3 linked regions of the Adhaeribacter radiodurans genome follow. The main gene of each other region encodes a partner of the protein of the gene in region 3 in a complex. Links are inferred from orthologs where the notes say so. Each region holds a gene or a part of one and is shown on either strand. Other genes may lie near its edges.

Region 1 (2,914 bases), 1.8 Mb from region 3 along the record:
CAGTGGTATAGGTATAAGTTTTTTCTTTTGGTTGGGCAGTCGGGTCAGTAGTGGCAGTTGGAGGAGTACTTGTTTGCCGGCTAGTAGTTTTACACTGGGGCAGCAACAACACGGCGACTAAAAGCCAGGGATAAAATATTTTCTTCATTATAGGAAATAAATGCGTGAACTGAATGTAATCTCTGATGATTAAATATAGGATTTTTATTTGTAGTTAAATAACGAGGTGATCTGATGAATTATTAGTTTAAGCTATTGTTTACCCCTCCACCTGCAACAAGCTAAAAACACGGAAGAAGAAGCCATCTAAGCTACGTTGTATCTTTATCACCAATTCTCTCAAAAAATTTTGATTTGCGTCAGAACCTGGAATTATAGTTTGGCCAGTAAAGAATTTGAAATGCCGGATCTGAATTCAGATAAAAAAGTAAATTTTTACTGTAAAGTAAAGCCTGAGAGGAATGAAATTTACTATTTCGGGTAATCTCTACTCCCTTATTTTGAGCTTACCCGGAGAACTGAAAATTTAAAAAGAAGTATCTAAGCCCAATCGTTTTTTTATCTCAGGTAAGATGGGATACCGTTCAGCGAGGTAGTTGTATTTATCTATGGAGGTATACAGCTTTACTCCTTCTACCTGCGTTTTTACTTCGATTTTTACATTAAGGCGATTATTGCGCAACCGGTTTCGCAATGCTGCTAAAAATTCGGCGCGGATAGAATTAAATTGTTCAATTTGCACGTGGTTTTCTACCTCTAACCTTATTTCATTAGTAGAGGTTAGTTGCACCGGCCGATTCAGAATCATGTATTCCGCCATTTTCCCTTCGGCTTTTTTCTGTTCGGTGAGCTGTTTCCATACCATTTCAAACTCAAATTGATTAACTGGCTGAATAGAGCCTTGGTTAAGACTTTCTGGTTCTGCTTCTAAAACTGCCGCCTCTTGGTTAACAACTGGACTTTGTACCTGGGCCTTAATGTCTTTTAAACTAGGTAACTTTACTATTTTTTTGGCAGGTGGCAAGGGAGCAGCCGGCCGGATAAATTGTTGTTCGGTGTATTGATCTTCGGGTACATTAGGCGCGGGCAGCGGCACAGTTGGCACCGGAGGTAATTTATTTATTGCCGTGGGTGAAGTAACCGACATTGGTTCTGCCACAACGCTTCCATTACTATCATTAATTGGCATAGCCACTGGAACAACACTTGCCCCATTAGCAGTTGAGGTAATTGAGGTAGTCGATGCTTTCTGACCGTTTGTATCTGGCATAGAAGTTACACCCGGTGCTTCAGAAAGCGTATTTACTTTAACATCCGATTCTAAGCTAGTTTTTTTTTTGACGTCGCCGTTGGAGGAGAAGTCTTTCGCAAAGGTAACTGCCGAGGGCAAGTGTACCAGTTTCATGAGGCAAAGCTCGACGTGCAAGCGCTGATTTTTACTATTTTTAAAGTTCTGGTCGCAAGCCGCCACAATATTTAACCCGGACAATAACAACGACAACGAAGCTTTCTGCGCTTGTTGCGCATATTTGGTTTTAATATTATCCGATACTTCCAGCAATTGCACCGTTACCGGATCTCTACACACGAGTAAACTCCGGAAGTGTTCCCCAATCCCTAAAACGAAATTATGGGCATCGAACCCGTTTTTTAAAATCTCATCGAATAAAAGTAAAGTACCCGATAAATTATTGGCCAGAAAATAATCCGTTAACTTAAAATAATAATCATAATCCAGAATGTGCAAGTTATCTACGGTTGCTTTGTAGGTAATCTTGTTTCCGGAAAACGTCACCATCTGGTCAAAAATGGAAAGAGCGTCGCGCAAGGCTCCATCTGCTTTCTGAGCAATTAAATGTAAAGCATCGTCTTCCGCGGTAATTTCTTCTTTCGCCGCAATATTGTTTAAGTGCTTAACCATATCCTCAATCCGGATTCGGTTAAAATCGAAAATCTGGCAACGCGACAAGATAGTTGGAATAATTTTGTGCCGTTCGGTGGTAGCTAAAATAAAAATAGCGTAAGAAGGCGGCTCTTCCAGGGTTTTCAGGAACGCGTTAAAAGCCGAGTTCGAGAGCATATGCACCTCATCGATGATATATATTTTGTATTTACCAGTTTGCGGGGCATAACGAACTTGTTCTACTAAATTCCGGATATCTTCTACGGAGTTGTTAGAAGCAGCATCGAGTTCGTGAACGTTAAACGAAGCGTTGTTATTAAAACTCCGGCACGACTCACATACATTACAAGCCTCGGTAGTAGGTGTAATATTCTGGCAATTGATGGTTTTCGCTAAAATACGCGCGCAAGTAGTTTTACCCACTCCCCTGGGGCCACAAAATAAAAATGCCTGGGCCAGGTGATTACTATTAATCGCATTTTTAAGCGTAGTGGTAATGTGGTGCTGCCCCACCACGCTATCGAAAGTAGCTGGCCGGTATTTACGTGCCGATACAACAAAGTTTTCCATCCTTAAACAAAGATAAGAAAACCGGTGTAAGCTTGAAAGCTAAAAGTTTAACCTTGCACTAACCTGCTATAGATCAATATATTAAATTAAAACAGCAATTTTATTAAAAATTTAAGCCTCAGATTTGTTTTCTTCACCTAACCCGAAATAAATTGTTTCGGCTACTTTTACTTAACAATATACTGGCTATAAGACACTATTAAAGGTGTTCCGGAATAAAAAAATGGGCGTTTTCCTGGGCAAATTCTTTAAATGTTCGGCCTCGTTGTCCGGTAATTTTTTCTACCGTATCCGTAACAGTAGCTGCGTAACCCGATTTTGAGATATTGTTAAGTTCCATCATCGCATCAATCATCCAATCCGGAGCATGCATGCTGCTCATGGCCTGTCGGGCGGCTTGGTCGGGCACATCTACGTAGGTAATGGTGCGGCCGGTAACTT
Region 2 (2,780 bases), 2.4 Mb from region 3 along the record:
GCCTTTAATAAACGGCAAAATTCAAAATCTAAGAAAATTCCTTACCTAAATTCTGTATGCGAACCATCAAAAAAATACATAAAGCTATTTCTGCTCCTATTCACGATTTAATTACTTTTCGGGCTTTACCTACCAGCCAAATTGATTACCTGGATCCTTTTTTATTTTTAAATCATCACGGGCCGCAGGTATATCCGCCTTTTAACCGGGGGCTTCCTTTTGGGCCACATCCGCATCGTGGTTTCGAAACCCTTACTTTTGTTCTGGACGGTGATTTGGTGCACCGCGATACGGGTAGCGGTGAAAGTGTAATTCGGGCGGGCGGCATCCAGTGGATGACGGCGGGCCGAGGGCTAATTCACGCGGAAGTTTCGTCGGAAGAGTTTAAAGAACACGGAGGCAACGTAGAAGTTATTCAGCTTTGGTTTAATTTGCCAGCCAAACTTAAAATGACCGCTCCGCATTACGTTGGTTTGCAGCAGGCAGAAATTCCAGCTATAACATTGGATGAAGGTAAAGTTACTATTCACGCTGTTTCCGGAGAATGGGCCGGTACCAAAGGATCTGTGCCCTCGCTTACAGATATTCAAATTGCCCGTTTAGAACTCCAGGTTGGGGGAACTTATACAGCACAAATTGCAGCAAGCCGGAATATTTTATGCTACGTGGTACGCGGTATAGTTAACATAAATGGCCAAAGTGCTACTACGCATAACTTAATACAATTTAACAACGATGGCAAAGAAATTCAACTGGAAGCTACCGAAAACACTACCCTTATTCTAGGCCACGGCGAACCTTACAATGAACCGGTTGTTGCCCAAGGACCATTCGTGATGAATACCCAAGCTGAAATTATGCAAGCCATGCGCGATTACCAAATGGGAAAAATGGGGGTTTGGGCAGAATAGTAAATTTTTAACAAACCTGCTTAAAAATCTCGTTGAGGCAGATTTTTTACTAAAAATCAAAGGTAAGCTGGTAAGAAGCCGGCTGGTCGTGCGGATAAAGTAAATTAGAAACCGAGATACCTAATAAACGCACGGGGAACAGGGGTAGAGTTGGAGTACGCAGTAGTTCGCGGGCAATGGTAAAAATAGCATCGGTAGAGTTTAGGTAGCTGAGTAAAGTTTTGCTGCGGGTCTGGAGGGTAAAGTCAAAATACTTCAACTTTAAGGTAATGGTTTTGGCCGAAGTTTGCAGACGGGCCATGTCCTGGGCTACTTCTTGCGCCAGAAAATGCAAACGCTCCAGTAAGTCTTCTTCTTCAATTAAATCTACGTCAAAAGTGCGTTCAGACCCAATGGATTTACGAATGCGATGCGGCTGCACCGGACGGTCGTCTTGCACGCGGGCAATGCGGTAATAGTAATGCCCGGTTTTGCCAAAATGCCGCACCAATTCTTCTTCGGAACGTTCCCGTAAATCGGCGCCAGTAGTAATGCCTAGTTGCTGCATTTTTGCTGCGGTTACTTTGCCTATGCCATGAAACTTATTAATAGTTAAACTGGCTACTAAGGCCTCTGCTTTATCCGGTGTAACAAGGGTAAAACCATCGGGTTTGTTCATGTCGGAGGCAATTTTAGCTAGAAATTTATTAAAAGATACTCCGGCGGATGCAGTTAGACCAGTTTCGGCCAGAATGCTCGCTTTTATCTCTTTCGCAATTATACTAGCTGAAGGCATACCAATTTTATTTTCAGTTACATCGAGGTAAGCTTCGTCTAAAGAAAGGGGTTCTACCAGATCAGTATACCGGTAAAATATTTCGCGAATTTGGCGGGAGATGGCGCTGTATACTTCAAACCGGGGTTTTACGAAAACTAATTGCGGGCACTTTTGGGCAGCTATGCGCGAGGCTAAGGCCGAATGAACGCCAAATTTGCGGGCTTCATAACTGGCTGCGGCTACCACTCCGCGCGCTCGGGAGCCTCCAACGGCAACTGGTTTTCCGCGTAGTTCCGGATGGTCGCGCTGCTCCACCGACGCATAAAAGGCATCCATATCAATATGAATAATCTTCCGGATGGCAGAACTCAAATTTATAAGATTTAGCAAAATTGAATAAGTAAATATAAGTTACAATCCCGTGGCAAAAAGAATTTCAACAAAGTTTTGTGGTAACCAGACTAACCTATTATTAATTATTTACACCTAAAACTTATAACAGAAGCAACTAAAAAGAATGCGCTGAAATCTATAAGGTAAACTTTAAAACAAAGTAAAAATCAGGCTTTTTTGAGAAGGGCTTACTAATAAAAACTTTTAAGAAAAGAGACATAAGTATCATGGTATTAGCTGGTAGATTTTTGTGTTTAAGTAATAGAATGTCTATGCCTTTTTACTACCTGTCCAACATCAAATATTAAAATTAATTTGGTCCGCTTACTTAATCAGCAAATAATACCAGCAATTTATAAATCCTCAACTTATAAGAACTTTCCTTTGTTGCTCGTTTTCTTTCGCAAAAGTGTTGTTACTTTGTGCACCAAACCATCTCCGGAATGATACAACCATCACCCCCCGAAATTTTTAGAAATTTAGCCGAAGAAAATACTCTACAAGAACTAAATTATAAAAAAAAGTGCAGCCAGGTTGGCTGGTTACGCCTGGCAATTTTTGTTGCCGGAGTAAGCAGTGTGGTTTATTTTTTCCGGCAAGATTTAAATTCCGCCGCCTGGGTTGGGTTGTTTTTATTTTACATTGTATTTATTGTTATAATGCGTTGGCACCAGCGCTTACGGTATAAACAATACCATCATGCCTTTTTAAAACGCATT
Region 3 (3,437 bases):
GCTCATGCATTTAAGTGTTCTTATACCTAACCGGAAAAATTGTTTAAACAAGATATTGCAGCTATGAAAAAATCAGGAATTATAATCCTTTTGTTTTGGGCTACCTGTTTTGGGGTTCAAGCGCAAAAGCTGGATAAAGCTGAGATAGCCAAACAACGAGCTAATCGGCTTTCGGATCAAATGATCCGGGAATTGAAATTGAATAATTTTCAAGCCAAACGTTTACGGGAAATAAATCAGGAAAAAGTAAGTAAGATGATGGAGATTGAGCAAAAATATGCTCATGACGCGAGCATAGTAGAAAAAAATTGCCAGGGAATTTGCCGGGAGCGGGACAAAGAATTAGAAAGCTTTTTAAGCTTTGACCAATACGGCCGATATTACGCTAACCGGCCAGATTTTTATAAATACGATAAAGATTTTGCGAAAAATATAGGTTTAGCAAAATCGAAGAAACAAGAAAACACCCTGAACAAAGCCGTTACCAATGAATCTTTAAACACCTCTGCTTCCGATCCCGTTTTAAGGCCTTCGGTTAACCGGTAATTTTAAATTTGTAGTTGTTGGTTATTATTTGTTAATTATCAAACTATTAAAGCATTAGTGTTTAGCACTTTATTCAATTAACAGTCTAAATTAATTTCGTCGAAGTACTTATATTTTAACAAAAAGCCCCACTTTATAGTGGGGCTTTTTAAGTTTTAGCTTAAGCGTTAGGTTGTTTTTTTTGATCTTCCTCTACGTGTTTCATTAACTCTTCGCACAAACTCTTCATTTTTTGGGCCATAGTATTATCGTTCGTAGCACGCTGCAGGCTTTCGGCCATGGCTCCTATGGTATCAATGTAAAAATACTTCATTTCGTCTACGGGCATATCTTTTGTCCAAAGATCAATTTTCATGGTACCCGATTCGTTGCGATCCCAAAGGGCAATATTTATAGCCTTGGCAAAATGAATAGTGTCGCCGGCATCGGTGGCGCGCCACGAAATAGCTTCCGGTACGTGTTGATCATCAAGGGCAATACTAAAATATATTTCTGATTTTTTCATGTGTCTGCAAATAAGTAAGTAAACTGTTTATAACAATTAAAATAATTTTCGGGCAAAGGTAAACCTTCAACCGGGAATTGTAAATTGTTGACGAAAAATATTCCGGATGCGTGCGGTTAGAAAATCAGCTTAAACTAGAAACAACAAAAAAGGGAAGCGTTTCGCTTCCCTTTGTATTATCATAATTATAGTAAATTTACTTTTTTAGTAAATTAAGCTTCAATTTACTGCTTCCAATCTACCCTTGGTTAAACGTAGTTATTCAGCATTACCGGCATTACCAACATTAAGATATTTTCGTTATCATCGTTATTAGTAGGCATTAGTAAACCGGCCCGGTTAGGAGTAGATAATTCTAAATTTACTTCATCCGAATCAATATTATTCAGCATTTCGAGTAAGAACTTAGCATTAAAGCCTATTTCCATGTCCTCTCCTTCGTACTGGCAGCTTAAGCGTTCGTTGGCTTCGTTCGAGAAATCCAGATCCTCCGCGGATATTTGCAGCTCACTACCAGCTAGTTTTAAGCGTACCTGGTGCGTTGTTTTATTTGAGTAAATAGATATCCTTTTTACGGAACTGAGTAAATCGTAGCGGTCGATATTTAGCTTGTTCGGGTTTTTCATCGGAATTACGTTTTCGTAATCCGGATACCGTTCATCGATTAAGCGGCAAACCAACCGAATATTTTCAAAGCTGAAGGAAGCATTTGAGTTATTAAAATCTACCCGCACCGAGGTAGGTTCGGCGGGTAAAGTATTTTTAAGTAAGGTAAATGCCTTGCGGGGAATAATAATAGAAGCAGAATCGCCGGAAGCAACATCGTTGCGCCGGTACCGCAACAAACGGTGCCCATCGGTGGCCACAAACGTAATATTGCTATCGGTAAGCTGCACAAAAATACCCGTCATGGCTGGTCGTAGCTCATCGGTGCTTACGGCAAAAATGGTTTTGTTAATAGCCCGGGCTAATACATTAGACGGCACTTCGATGGAGTTCTGACTTTTAACTGCCGGCACTTTCGGGAAATCCGTGGCATTTTCACCGGAAAGCTTGTATCGTCCGTTGGCCGAACTTAACTCAATGGTATAAGTTTCTTCGTCGAGGGTAAACGTAACGGGCTGGTCCGGTAAATTTTTAAGAGTTTCGAGTAAAATCCGGGCGGGAGCCGCAATCCGGCCATTTTCTTTGGCTTCTACGTGCAACTCCGTAATCATGGAAGTTTCTAAATCAGAAGCGGTAATTGTTAACGTACCATCATGAATCTCGAAGAGAAAATTTTCCAGAATTGGAACCACCGGGTTATTCGCTACTACCCCGTTTATGCTTTGTAGCTGTTTTAATAAAGCGGAAGACGATACAATAAATTTCATTCCTGTTTGTCTGAAGTGATGAAACAAAGTTAGAAATAATTAGAGTTTTTCCTACCCAAAAACCACGATTGTGGAAATCTTTTGTAACCCTTCTACTACCCTCTATTCCGTTTCCATTCAGGCTTAAAATCACTATATTTAGTAAAATTTTAATTTTCTTTTTGAGGCTTTAAACCCTTTTTAAGAAAATAAAATTGTTAAACCTGGGCATATTTTCGCCGCCTGAGATAATATTTACCCAAGCCAAACAAAACCAGTACTATCAAGGGGCCAACAAGATTAAGAAGTTGCCAACGTTGCCGTTCTTCTTTTATCCGGATGCGGTCGAGCGGGCGCAAGGTAATTTGCTTTGACCGTACATTTATTAACCCAGATTCATCTAACAAATATTCTACTGCATTCATTACCAAATCTTTGTTGGCAAAACGGGTTCGCATAAAACGGTCGAAACCTAATTCGTAGGGCTGGTTATTCTTCGGATTAACTTCGTTCCGGATGAAATCGCCATCGGAAAAAACAATAAGCTTAGCCGGCTTGCCGGTAGTAGTAATGGGCAGAGTATTGGCGGGCAATCCTTCTGGTAGAGGTCGGTTTGTGAAAACCGAAGAAAAATTTCCTTCGAGCAAGTACCCGACGGCTTGCGGGCCTTTGTTATACAAAGCAGGTTTTATATTAACCCGGGCTTCGTTTAAGCTAATGGTAATAGGAGGCACCAGAATTTTGGTGTAACGCGAAGTAAATAACAAAGGCGTCTTTTTGATTCCTTTTACCCGTACACTATCCAGCGTACTTACAAATTTACCGTATACGGCATCTAAATTTCGGGTAAGCGGGTGCTGGCTAAAAGTATTAAGTAACGGAAAGTACCGCCAGTTCATTAATTGAGTTTGCGGCTGATTGCCATATTGCCCGGTTACCACCGGAATTTGCCCCGAATTAATATCCTGCACCAAATCAGCATTTACCCGCACCCCGTACTTAAATAATAAATCATCCAGATTAAGATTGTACGG

The links. Proteins that work in one complex are often made in the same cells at the same time.
Region 1: the proteins of dnaN (region 3) and HUW48_RS06615 are in contact, whole or in part, in a cryo-EM structure (PDB 8GIZ), measured with the Escherichia coli proteins. The link is inferred for Adhaeribacter radiodurans from one-to-one orthologs.
Region 2: the proteins of dnaN (region 3) and dinB are in contact, whole or in part, in a solved structure (PDB 1OK7), measured with the Escherichia coli proteins. The link is inferred for Adhaeribacter radiodurans from one-to-one orthologs.

What each region holds. Positions count from the first base shown.
Region 1 is NZ_CP055153.1:1,569,290-1,572,203, reverse strand. It holds HUW48_RS06615 (DNA polymerase III subunit gamma/tau), read right to left. Parts: upstream 2,474-2,914; coding sequence 527-2,473; downstream 1-526. Other genes in the region: HUW48_RS06610 (SDR family oxidoreductase), read right to left, coding at 2,673-2,914; HUW48_RS06620 (M16 family metallopeptidase), read right to left, coding at 1-148. UniProt on the Escherichia coli protein: Part of the beta sliding clamp loading complex, which hydrolyzes ATP to load the beta clamp onto primed DNA to form the DNA replication pre-initiation complex.
Region 2 is NZ_CP055153.1:899,102-901,881, forward strand. It holds dinB (DNA polymerase IV), read right to left. Parts: upstream 2,041-2,780; coding sequence 961-2,040; downstream 1-960. Other genes in the region: HUW48_RS04175 (pirin family protein), read left to right, coding at 57-911; HUW48_RS04185 (MutS-related protein), read left to right, coding at 2,505-2,780. UniProt on the Escherichia coli protein: Poorly processive, error-prone DNA polymerase involved in translesion repair and untargeted mutagenesis. Copies undamaged DNA at stalled replication forks, which arise in vivo from mismatched or misaligned primer ends.
Region 3 is NZ_CP055153.1:3,339,184-3,342,620, forward strand. What follows is about bases 363-3,187. They hold dnaN (DNA polymerase III subunit beta), read right to left. Parts: upstream 2,425-3,187; coding sequence 1,300-2,424; downstream 363-1,299. Other genes in these bases: HUW48_RS13545 (hypothetical protein), read left to right, coding at 363-546; gldC (gliding motility protein GldC), read right to left, coding at 707-1,051; gldG (gliding motility-associated ABC transporter substrate-binding protein GldG), read right to left, coding at 2,622-3,187. Also shown: more of HUW48_RS13545, read left to right, coding at 64-362; more of gldG, read right to left, coding at 3,188-3,437. UniProt on the Escherichia coli protein: Confers DNA tethering and processivity to DNA polymerases and other proteins. Acts as a clamp, forming a ring around DNA (a reaction catalyzed by the clamp-loading complex) which diffuses in an ATP-independent manner freely and bidirectionally along dsDNA.